Sinobacterium norvegicum: one gene and its partner. The protein of the gene in region 2 interacts with the protein of the main gene of each other region in a pairwise test. Links are inferred from orthologs where the notes say so. Each region holds a gene or a part of one and is shown on either strand. Other genes may lie near its edges.

The links.
Region 1: the proteins of cysM (region 2) and accC interact in binary tests that used the Escherichia coli proteins (3 or more experiments, as listed by UniProt). The link is inferred for Sinobacterium norvegicum from one-to-one orthologs.

Annotation. Positions count from the first base shown.
Region 1 is NZ_CAKLPX010000001.1:1,732,762-1,739,550, reverse strand. What follows is about bases 2,137-5,047. They hold accC (acetyl-CoA carboxylase biotin carboxylase subunit), read right to left. Parts: upstream 4,307-5,047; coding sequence 2,966-4,306; downstream 2,137-2,965. Other genes in these bases: aroQ (type II 3-dehydroquinate dehydratase), read right to left, coding at 4,822-5,047; accB (acetyl-CoA carboxylase biotin carboxyl carrier protein), read right to left, coding at 4,333-4,785; prmA (50S ribosomal protein L11 methyltransferase), read right to left, coding at 2,137-2,784. Outside these bases: tRNA dihydrouridine synthase DusB, read right to left, coding at 1-518; L9P87_RS07780 (DUF3426 domain-containing protein), read right to left, coding at 710-1,846; more of prmA, read right to left, coding at 1,888-2,136; more of aroQ, read right to left, coding at 5,048-5,259; L9P87_RS07755 (protein-disulfide reductase DsbD family protein), read right to left, coding at 5,536-6,789. UniProt on the Escherichia coli protein: This protein is a component of the acetyl coenzyme A carboxylase complex; first, biotin carboxylase catalyzes the carboxylation of the carrier protein and then the transcarboxylase transfers the carboxyl group to form malonyl-CoA.
Region 2 is NZ_CAKLPX010000001.1:574,500-578,990, forward strand. The notes cover bases 1-2,990. They hold cysM (cysteine synthase CysM), read right to left. Parts: upstream 1,946-2,990; coding sequence 1,055-1,945; downstream 1-1,054. Other genes in these bases: relA (GTP diphosphokinase), read right to left, coding at 1-982; L9P87_RS02480 (ATP-binding protein), read left to right, coding at 2,117-2,990. Outside these bases: more of L9P87_RS02480, read left to right, coding at 2,991-4,491. UniProt on the Escherichia coli protein: Two cysteine synthase enzymes are found. Both catalyze the same reaction. Cysteine synthase B can also use thiosulfate in place of sulfide to give cysteine thiosulfonate as a product.

The DNA of each region.
Region 1 (6,789 bases), 1.2 Mb from region 2 along the record:
CGGCCATGGACGGCCAATGAACGGATGCCGGCATCTTCGGCGATACGGGCAATAGTGACGCCGTTGCGCTGATCCGGTGACCAGCCGGTTCTAATTTTGAGCGTCACTGGGGTGTCGCCAGCAGCGTCGACAGCGGCCTCGAGAATATCCTGTACCAATTGTTGGTCTTTGAGCAGGGCTGAGCCGGCGGCTTTTTTACACACTTTTTTCGCCGGACAGCCCATATTGATATCGATGATCTGGGCACCAAGAGCGACGTTCTGGCGAGTCGCCTCAGCCATCATCTCGGCGTCACCACCGGCAATTTGTACCGCGCGGGGGGCTACTTCGCCACGGTGGTCGAGACGGAGCTTGGATTTGCGAGTGTTCCACAGGCGGGTATCGCTGGTCACCATCTCGGAGACCACAAGAGCGGCGCCGAACTGCTTGCAAAGCTGACGGAAAGGACGGTCGGTAACACCGGCCATCGGTGCAAGCACCGCTTTTCCCTCTATCTTGTAAGCGCCAATCTGGACCAACGGGTGATACCTTTTAAGCTGTGGATAAATAACGGCGACGACGAAAACAGGTCGACGCACAATAGCGTTGAAATCGGTCGAGTAGAGCCGTTTTGAGGGGCGCTATAATACAGATTCTAGCGAGGCGGGGAAAGAGAGAAGGGCGGAAAAACTGCTGTTTTTTTGTTCGATTTTTTCTCTTTAGGGCTTGATTATTTTTTTTCGTCCGCTTCGAAAGTAATCTTATAGTTGATGGCGTTGTCACCGGGGCTGACCAATAGCAGCGGCACATGTATTTGTCGCTGCTTAGGCATTTGCTTGCTGCCACTCAGCTCGCCGTGCAAATATTCATCCTTGGTAAAGCCGCGGGAGCTGATCACGGTATTATTGACATCACTAAAGGTCACCCGAATCTTCGGGTAGGGCTGGTCGAAATTGGCGTTATTGATAATAATCATGTCGACATTGAGCAGTTGGTCGTTGTCGGTATTAGGCCGGACGATAATGTTGCGGCTGCTGATTTTGCTGATGTCATAAAGTGGCGGTAATTGGCAGCCGATATGCTCGCAGACTTTTTGGTACCACGGGCGGAGTGTGCTTTCACGGCTCAGGCTGTTGATATTGAACCAGGCGTACTGGGCGAGCAGAATGACCAGCATTAAGACGCTGAGGGCTGACCATAGCCATTGTTTACTGTGATTGTGGTGATGGTGTAGCTCGACCGGCTCAGATTCAATGGCATTGACCAGAGCGGCGCGGTCGGCAATCGGTGAGTCTGCGCTGAAACTGTCGGCTTGATGAGGGCTGGCAGCTGGCTGCTCGTCCACCTCATCGGCGGGACTGTGATCGACCGAGGGCTGTGCGTGGTCGCTGTCGGTTTCGTCTGGGGTGTTCGTGGGTTGGTACAGTTCTTCTGGGCTGGACTGTTCGATTTCCTCAAGCAGCGCCCGAGCCCACGATTCATCATCCTCGTCATCGTCGCTGTCTTCATTGTTGCTGAAGACATCGACATCGCTGAAGCCCTGCGGCTCATCGAGGGCCTCAAGGTTGATAAAGCTATCGCTGAGTGCGCTGTTGCTCGAGCTGTTGCCGGTGGTCGAGTTGTCGTGCTGGCTGTCATCGTTGCCGAGACTGAAATTAAACAGCGGGTCTTCGGCAAGAGTTGGGGGCAGCGAGGGGCTGTCGTCGGTAATATTTGTATCATCGTCGTTGTCGTCCCAGTGATCGGCGGCGGCAAAGACGTTGAGGCAGGAGCCACAGCGCACACTGCCAGCGGCAAGCGTTAGCTGATGTTCTGTTACCCTAAATGCGGTTTGGCAGTTAGGGCAGCGAGTAACTTTTGGCTCCATAATGACGGTATCGTCCTACTAAAATTGTTGTTGTTGCGATACTACTGTGCAGACTTAACAGCGTCTACACGAATCCATTCTTCTTGATTGACTATTTGTCGGACGTCACATTGTTGACTATAACACTGGCGAATTGCCTCGGCTTGTACATCCAATATACCTGAGAGTACAACATCTGCACCGGGTTTAGCCAGACCTGTTAAGGTGTCGGATAGCTCGACCAGAGGGCCTGCGAGAATATTGGCCAATACGATGTCAGCCTTCAGCTCGGGGTATTTTTCATTCATTTGCTCAGGGTAGTAGAGTTCGAAGCGCTCGTCGGCAATACCGTTACGCTGGGCATTGTCGCGACTGGCAACCAGTGCCTGCGGATCGATGTCGGTGCCGATGACTTTCTCGGCGCCCAGCAGCAGTGCCGCGATGGCCAAGATACCAGAGCCGCAGCCGTAGTCGACGACGGTTTTACCGGCGACATCGGCGCTATCTAACCACTCTAAGCACTGTGCCGTTGTCGGGTGAGTACCCGTGCCAAAGGCGAGGCCGGGATCGAGTAAAATATTCACCGCATCCGGCTCTGGCGGGGCCATCCAGCTTGGGCAGATCCACAGGCGCTGGCCAAACTTCATCGGCTTGTAGTTCTTGATCCACTCGCGCTCCCAGTCCTTGTCTTCGAGGATTTCACTGCGGTGCGGTGGCAGATCTTGCTGGTAGCAGGCGGCGATCATGCGCAGTGCCATACTTAGGTCAACCTCGGCGTCAAACAGCGCGGTGACGCGGGTGTGTGACCACAGCGGCGTCTCGCCAATAGCCGGTTCAAACAGGGGTTGGTCGGCATTATCCTGCAGGGTCACCGCCACGCTGCCGGCCTCTAACAAGGCGTCTTCTAATCCCGGAGCGTCATCGGGGTTGGTATCAAAATTGATTTGAATCCATGGCATGGTCGTTAATCCTGTGGGGTAAGCTGAGCAGCGATTCTATAGTGCGGCGGATAAAAGGCAAGTAAACGATGTCAAGGCTGGTCAATAATCAGTGCAGAGTTGCGCGGTGGCGCAGGGCGGGGCATTAGTGGCAGCGGTGACGGCGTAGCTGCCGTCACGGATGCTGCCACTAAGTTCGAGCTTATTGCAGGCCGAGTTTCTTCTCAAGATAGTGAATATTAACACCACCCTTGCGGAAACCTTTGTCGTTAACAAGTTCTTTTTGCAGGGCAACGTTGCTGCGAATGCCTTCGATCAATAGCTCGTCGAGGGCGTTGTCCATACGGTTGAGCGCTTCTTCACGGGTGCTGCCGTAACTGATGACTTTGGCAATCAAAGAATCATAGTGCGGAGGCACGCTGTAGCCGCTGTACAGGTGAGAGTCGACACGGATACCGTTGCCGCCAGGGGCATGGTAGTGCGTGACCTTACCGGGGCTGGGCATAAAGGTTTTCGAGTCTTCAGCGTTGATGCGACACTCGATAGAGTGGCCGTTGATTTTGATATCTTCCTGCTTGACCGTCAGCTTTTCTCCAGCGGCAATGCGTAACTGCCACTTGACGATGTCGATGCCGGTAATCATTTCTGTCACCGGGTGCTCGACCTGAACACGGGTGTTCATCTCGATGAAGTAGAAGCCGCCGTCCTCATACAAGAACTCGAAGGTGCCAGCGCCGCGGTAGCCAATATCGATACAGGCCTGCACACAATCCATGGCCACTTTCTCACGGATGTCATCGGGGATGCCCGGTGCCGGTGCTTCTTCTAATACCTTCTGATGGCGACGCTGCAGTGAGCAGTCGCGATCAAACAGGTGGATGGCGTTGCCCTGGCCGTCGGCTAAGACCTGGATCTCAACGTGACGAGGGTTGCCGAGGAATTTCTCCAGGTAAACCGTGTCATCGCCAAAGGCGACGCGAGCCTCAGACTTGGTCAACTGAATGCTGTTGAGCAGTTCGTTTTCATCGTGAACCACGCGCATGCCACGACCACCGCCACCGGCAGCAGCCTTGATGATGACCGGGAAGCCGATCTCATTGGCAATGCGTAGCGAGCGAGCTGAGTCGTCAGTCAACGGGCCGTTTGAGCCTGGGACTGTGGGTACGCCAGCGGTAATCATCGCCTTGATCGCGGCGACTTTGTCGCCCATGGTGCGAATCGTATCGGCAGTTGGGCCAATAAAGGTGAAGCCGCTGTTTTCTACCTGTTCGGCGAACTCGGCGTTTTCTGCCAAGAAACCGTAGCCTGGGTGAATGCCATCGGCGCCGGTGACTTCGGCGGCACTGATAATACTTGAGCCCTTAAGATAGCTTTCTGTCGATGGTGCTTTACCGATGCAGACAGCCTCGTCGGCCAGGCGGACGTGTTTGAGATCACGGTCGGCGGTGGAGTGCACAGCAACAGTCTTAATGCCTAATTCTTTACAGGCACGCAGGATGCGCAGAGCAATCTCACCGCGGTTAGCAATAACAACTTTTTCCATTGTGGATACCTCGCTGTTGTTGCGGATTAACCGATAGTGACTAGTGGCTGATCGAATTCTACTGGCTGGCCATCATCTACCAAGATAGCTTGCACAGTACCGGCCTTGTCGGCTTCGATCTGGTTCATCATCTTCATTGCTTCAACAATACAGATAATGTCGCCAACCTTGACCTGTTGACCGACTTCTACGAAAGAAGAGGCGCCGGGTGCGGGTGAACGATAGAAGGTGCCAACCATAGGCGAGTTAACGCTGTGGCCAGCCGGGGTGGCAGGCTCTGCTTCAACGGCAGCAGCAGGTGCGGCAGCTGCAGCAACGGGCGCGGGGGCAACGGCTGCTGGCTGAGCATAAACAGGCGCTGTGGCAGAGGAACCATTACGGCTGATGCGCACAGACTCTTCGCCTTCTTTTATTTCAAGCTCATCGATGTTTGATTCTTCAAGTAGTTCGATCAGTTTTTTAACTTTTCTGATATCCATAATAACGCCTTAATACGGTGGTTAAATAATAGGGGGTTAAACGCCGAGCTTGCCGATAACGGCTTGCAGGGCGAGGTGATAACTGTCGACACCCAAGCCACAGATCACACCTTCAGCAATATCCGATAAATAGGAATGCTTTCTGAAGGGCTCTCTGGCGTGGACGTTGGAAAGATGGACTTCGATAAAGGGAATGGCCACACCGGCAAGGGCGTCGCGCAGAGCAACACTGGTATGGGTAAAGGCGCCGGGGTTGATAATGATGAAATCAATATTGCCCTGTGCTTGGTGAATACGGTCGATCAGCTCGTGTTCTGCGTTGCTCTGCAGGTCGTCGAGTTGGTGGCCGGCATCACTGGCACTTTGCACCAATTGCTGGTTAATATCTTCCAGAGTGCTGTAACCGTAAATTTCGGGCTCGCGGCTGCCTAATAGGTTTAGGTTGGGGCCGTTGAGTACAAGAATGTTTGCCACGGTAAAAATCCTCTGTCGATAAAAACATCTATATCGATGTGCTACCAAATAAAACTTCTTAGAATAATCGGTTATTATGCCGCTAACTTGCCGCTAAGTTCTAAAAGTAGCAGAGTCAAACCGGTTTTCAAGCGTTATTCAGCGATTGGGAGGGATTTTGCACTATTTTTTGGCTTTTTGGCAACCAAAAAATGCTATTTTTGTCGATTCGGTGAACATGTAAGCATATTCACCGTGTTTTCCTCGAAGTTAATCCGAATTTTGACACCGCTAAGTTTACAGTGAATCCATTATTTGATCTTCGATGATATCGGCGGTAAGCAACTGCGGCAGAATAATAGGCTGTTGACTGTCGGCTGGGTAAAAAAGATAGAGCGGCACGCCGCCACGACCATGCTTGGCCAGTGTGGCGGTAATCTCGGGATTGTAATTGGTCCAATCGCCCTTCAGTGCCACGATGCCCTGCTGCTTGAAGAACCCCTGTACTCTCTCGGTGCTAAGCGCGGTCTTTTCATTGGCCAAACAGGTGATACACCAGTCGGCGGTAAAATTGATAAAAACCGGTTTACCCTGCTGCTGTAGCTCGGCCAAATATGATTCGCTAAAGACTTGGTACTCGCTGTCGGCGACGCTATTCTGCTGGCTTAGGGGCTGCAACTGGTTATTCGCCAGCGGGTAGAAGGCGGCTAACAGCGCGACGATGGCGGTGACTCTGGCCTTGCTCTTACCGCGCCATGCCCACAGTGCGTAGGCGATGAGAATACCACCGCCGAGTACCGTGATTGCGCCGTCGATACCGGTTTGACGGCCGACCACCCATAGCAACCACAATGCGGTGGCATATAAAGGAAAGGCTAAAAACTCCTTGAAACGGATCATCCAGGCGCCGGGCTTGGGCAGTTTGTCGTGGAGGCTGGGAATATAGCTAATCAATAGCATCGGCAAGGCCATGCCCAAGCCGAGGCTGGCGAAGACGATAATGGCGACGGGTGTTGATTGGGTCAGCGCGTAACCGGTGGCAGCCCCCATAAAAGGTGCGGTGCAAGGGCTGGCGACCACGGTGGCCAAGACGCCGGTAAAGAATGAACTCTGGCGGCTGTTGCCCTGGGTTAATGACTGGCCGGCGCCCATCAGTGAACTGCCCAATTCGGTATAGCCGGCCATGGCCAGGCCGAGGAATAAAAAGAGGTACGCCAGCAGTGCCACAAACCAGGGCGTCTGCAATTGAAAGCCCCAGCCAATCGCCTCGCCGAGTGAGCGTAAGATAATTAACAGCAGGGCGATGGCAACAAAGCTGATAACAACGCCGGCGGTATAGGCCCAGCTTTGCTGGCGGGAGTGCTCGATATCCTGGTTGTTCATTGCCAGCGCTTTCAGTGATAGTACCGGTAGCACGCAGGGCATGAGGTTGAGAATCATACCGCCGAGCAGGGCGAAAATGATGATGACGAAGATCGAACTGTTGCCATCGTTGGCAATGGCGGGGGCGACTGGGATTGCCGTGACGGCTGAGGTGTTGCCGCCGCTGCT
Region 2 (4,491 bases):
CATTTTCCTTAGGGTTGGCGATGTAATCGTCAAACTCATTGGGAATAATCCGCCACATTGTGTGAATAATACCGAGGGCGGTATAACAGTCGGCCACTTTCGGCACTAAAATACGAACGGCTCGAATATCATAGACCTGTGAAAAACCAATATTCTTGCGGTGCATCTTTCGCCAAATACTATAAATGTGCTTTGCACGGCCCTGCACATCGGCGTCGATACCGGCCTCCAACATTTTACCCTTGAGTGTGGCAATAATATCGGTGATAAACTCCTGCCTATCCAACCGCCGCTCATCAAGCAATGAGGCGATGCGCATATAAGCATCATCATGCAAGTAACGGAAAGCCAGATCTTCGAGTTCCCATTTGATATGGCCAATACCTAAACGGTGAGCTAGTGGTGCATAGATCTCAGAGACTTCTCTGGCCACTTTCTTACGGTAAGCTTCCGGTTGGTTTTTGGCGGCACGAATGGCGCAGGTTCGCTCTGCGAGCTTGATCAACGCCACGCGCACATCATCGACCATTGACACCAACATACGGCGAACATTATCAACCTGACTAGCACTTTGCCCCAACACAGACGCATCTTTACCCGAGGTAACCACCTCGCTGATGGCTACCATCTGCTGTACACCGATGATGAGGCCGCTGACAGCCTTGCCAAAAATGGCCTCTACTGTCGATATCTTTAATTTTTTCTCTCGCACCGCACGGTATAGTACTGCCGCCACCAGAGTCTCATGGTCGAGATGCAATTCACTGAGTATCTCAGCCATTTCCAAGCCAACCTCGTAGCTGTTTGTCCAGCCCGGGTAGTGATCCTTGGTGCGTTGGGACGCAGAATTAGCGATATCACAGGCTTCTGTCAGCTGCTCACGGTTGAGATTGCTGGGGTGCCTGGGTAATCGATCAATCCATTCATCGATTTTGACCCGTCCCTCATCATCGATGGGGTATGCCTTACGAACTTGAACCATTATTATTCCCTAATATACGACGTCGCATTGCTGTCTTGATGTGAATCTTAGACAGCAATACTTATACCAAGTTTATTGGTCAAAAACACCCGTGCTTAAGTATCGGTCACCACGGTCACAAATTATGGCAACTATGACGGCATTTTCGACTTGCCTGCTGAGCGCCAAGGCGCCGGCTACAGCCCCGCCGCTCGACACGCCACAGAAAATCCCCTCTTCTGTGGCCAACCTCTTCATTGTCAGCTCAGCACTCTGCTGATCAATATCTATAATCCGATCGACTCGACTGCGATCAAAAATCTTTGGCAGATATGCCTCTGGCCACCGACGAATCCCGGGAATAGCTGCACCATCTTGGGGCTGAAGCCCGACGATTTCGATGTCTGAATTTTGCTCTTTTAAATAGCGCGAGGTGCCCATGATGGTACCCGTTGTCCCCATAGAGCTAACAAAATGGCTGATATTGCCAGCCGTTTGCTGCCAAATTTCAGGACCAGTACCGGTGTAATGAGCCATTGGGTTGTCGTCATTACCAAACTGATCCAATACCACGCCCTGCCCCAAACGTTGCATCTCTGCCGCCAAATCTCTTGCCCCCTCCATGCCCTGCTGTTGAGTCACTTCAATCAGCTCTGCACCATAGGCTGTCATCGCCAGCTTCCGTTCGGCACTCATATGCGTAGGCATGATTAAGACCATTTTATAGCCCTTAATAGCGGCCGCCATAGCCAATGCTATGCCTGTATTGCCGCTGGTTGCCTCTATCAGAGTGTCGCCGGGCTTGATATCGCCTCGAGCCTCAGCCCGAGTAATCATCGACATCGCCGGCCGGTCTTTGACCGAGCCTGCCGGATTATTACCCTCGAGCTTGACTAATATAGTATTACTCGTCTCTCCTGCCAAGCGTTGCAGCCGCACCAGCGGAGTGTTGCCAACATAAGCCTCTATAGTTGGGTAATTCATTGTTATCTATTGCCTTTATGGGGGTTTTTGACACGACAAATATCGATATGACTGGTAATAGTGATCAAACGACGGCTATTATACCTGACATCAAAAATTCTTGGCGAATATAGCCTAAGATGATAACGAATAACATCGTTAAGCTAATAATTAATATAAAGAGTTGGGTTTATGGCTAATTGGAGTTTGCGCAAGAGAATTATTTTACTTGCCCTCACCCCCTCCGCGTTAATCACCTTACTACTGGGTAGCTATCAGGTGCTTAATCGCATCGAAGAACGCAACCTCTTACTTGATCAACGTGCCTATGCCAGCACCATCCAAATTGCCGCTGTCAGCAAGACCCTGCTAGCGCTCGACGATAACATACTGCTCAAGGAGCTGTTGCGCAACGCACTCGAAGAACCCGGTGTCAGAGCCATTCGCCTGTATGACCAACAGCGACGACTGATTAATCGTAGCGGACCAAAAATGATCGCCGTCAACGTTGCCGACCAACAGCGGCTGGGCGACGGCATTCAAAGCTACTCATCTGAGCTTACCCGGCGATACTCTCGGCCAATATTAACTCGAGATTTGATTATTGATAGTGCTGACAAGGCGGAGCCCATTGGCTGGGTCGAAATAGAGTACGATCTTCACAGCCTGACATTACAAACCTACCGCAACGTCATAATCAGCGTGTTACTGATCATTGCCAGCCTCACCGCCTGCTTAGTTATTGCCATAAAAGTCGCCAATAGATTCAAATCTGCCACCGATCAGATTGGCGAGGCCATTGACAACATCATCGACGGGGATTATGAGACCTTACTTACCGTCCATGGCAATGACGAACTCAGCCAGATCAGTAACCGACTCAACCTTCTCAGCGACACCTTATTACAGCTCAATATTGAAACAGAATACAATATCGAGCAAACCACCGGCGACCTTCGTCAGACGCTGGAGACGATTGAGGTTCAGAATATTGAACTGGACATTGCCCGACGCGAGGCGCTGGAAGCCAGCCGCATCAAATCTGAATTCCTCGCCAATACCAGTCATGAAATAAGAACACCACTGAACGGTATTATTGGCTTTAGCAATTTGTTACTCAAAGACATTACCGATGGTCGCCACCGAGACCAGTTGGAGACCATACGACTCTCGGCCGAGGGCTTACTGGCCATTATTAATGACATTCTTGACCTCTCTAAAATTGAGGCCGGTAAGCTGGTACTCGACAATGCATCGATTAACATTCGTGAGATTATCGAAGACTCACTCACCATGTTGGCACCCTCGGCCCACGATAAGAATTTAGAACTTATTTTGTTGAGCTACAGTGATATACCAGCCTGCGTCATTGGCGACCCGCTGCGCATCAAACAAATTACGACCAACCTGCTAAGCAATGCGATTAAATTCAGTGAGCAGGGCAATATTATTGTGCGCATTAAGCTCAAAGAAATCCATGACGGCCAAGCACTGCTTGTTATCAGCGTTACCGACTCCGGTATTGGCCTCTCTGAGCATCAACAACTCAATATATTTAACGCCTTTACCCAGGCGGACGCCTCTACATCAAGAGACTACGGCGGCACAGGGCTGGGACTGGTCATTTGTAAGCGCTTGGTCGAACAAATGGGTGGCGAGATCGGCCTGGACAGCGAGCCCGACAAAGGCGCCACTTTCTGGTACACCTTGCGGGCAAAACTGCCCAACAAGGTTGCCTCACTGCCCCCGATGGATGCTTTGGTCGAAAAGAATATCGGCCTGTATTCATGCAACAGTGCAGTCAGCTTAGCACTACGACACCAATTAGAGGGCTGGCAGGCACATGTCTATTGCTTTAACAGCAGTGAAGAGCTCATTCACAATGACAATAATATCGATTTATCGGCAACGATTATTATCCCCGATGAGGATGAGCTTGATGAACAAACCCTGACTACCATGCTGGCCAATGTTAATCAGCGGTATAACTGCCGCTCCGTGGTGCTGCTACCAACCGCCATTGGCTCTCATTACGAGTCCTTATTTGGCCAGGACCAATGTATTGCGTTAAGCCGTCCAGCGCCACATGCAAAGCTTTATCAGGCACTGGACACCATCAGTAATGACTACGACCTCATCGCAGCAGAGTTCCAACAACTCAGTGAAGATGGCGTAAAATTCAGCGTGCTGGCTGTCGATGACAATGACTCCAACCTTAAATTATTGCTCGTGTTGTTAGAAGATCTTGGCATGCATGTCACCCTGGCCCATGACGGCCAGCAGGCACTGGACCTCTGCGACCAACAGCGTTTCGATATAATCCTAATGGATATTCAAATGCCTGTGGTAGACGGAGTACAAGCAACTCGAGCGATTCGCATCGGCAACAGCCCAAACCGGACAACCCCGGTGATCGCCGTAACTGCCCATGCCCAGGCTGAAGAAAAGCGCAATCTCATGCAGGCTGGCTTTAATGATCATCTCAGCAAACCCATCGATATCGCCATCCTGGAAAAAACGCTGCACACTTGGACCAATAGCTCACAGTTTATTGAGCATGAGAGAAA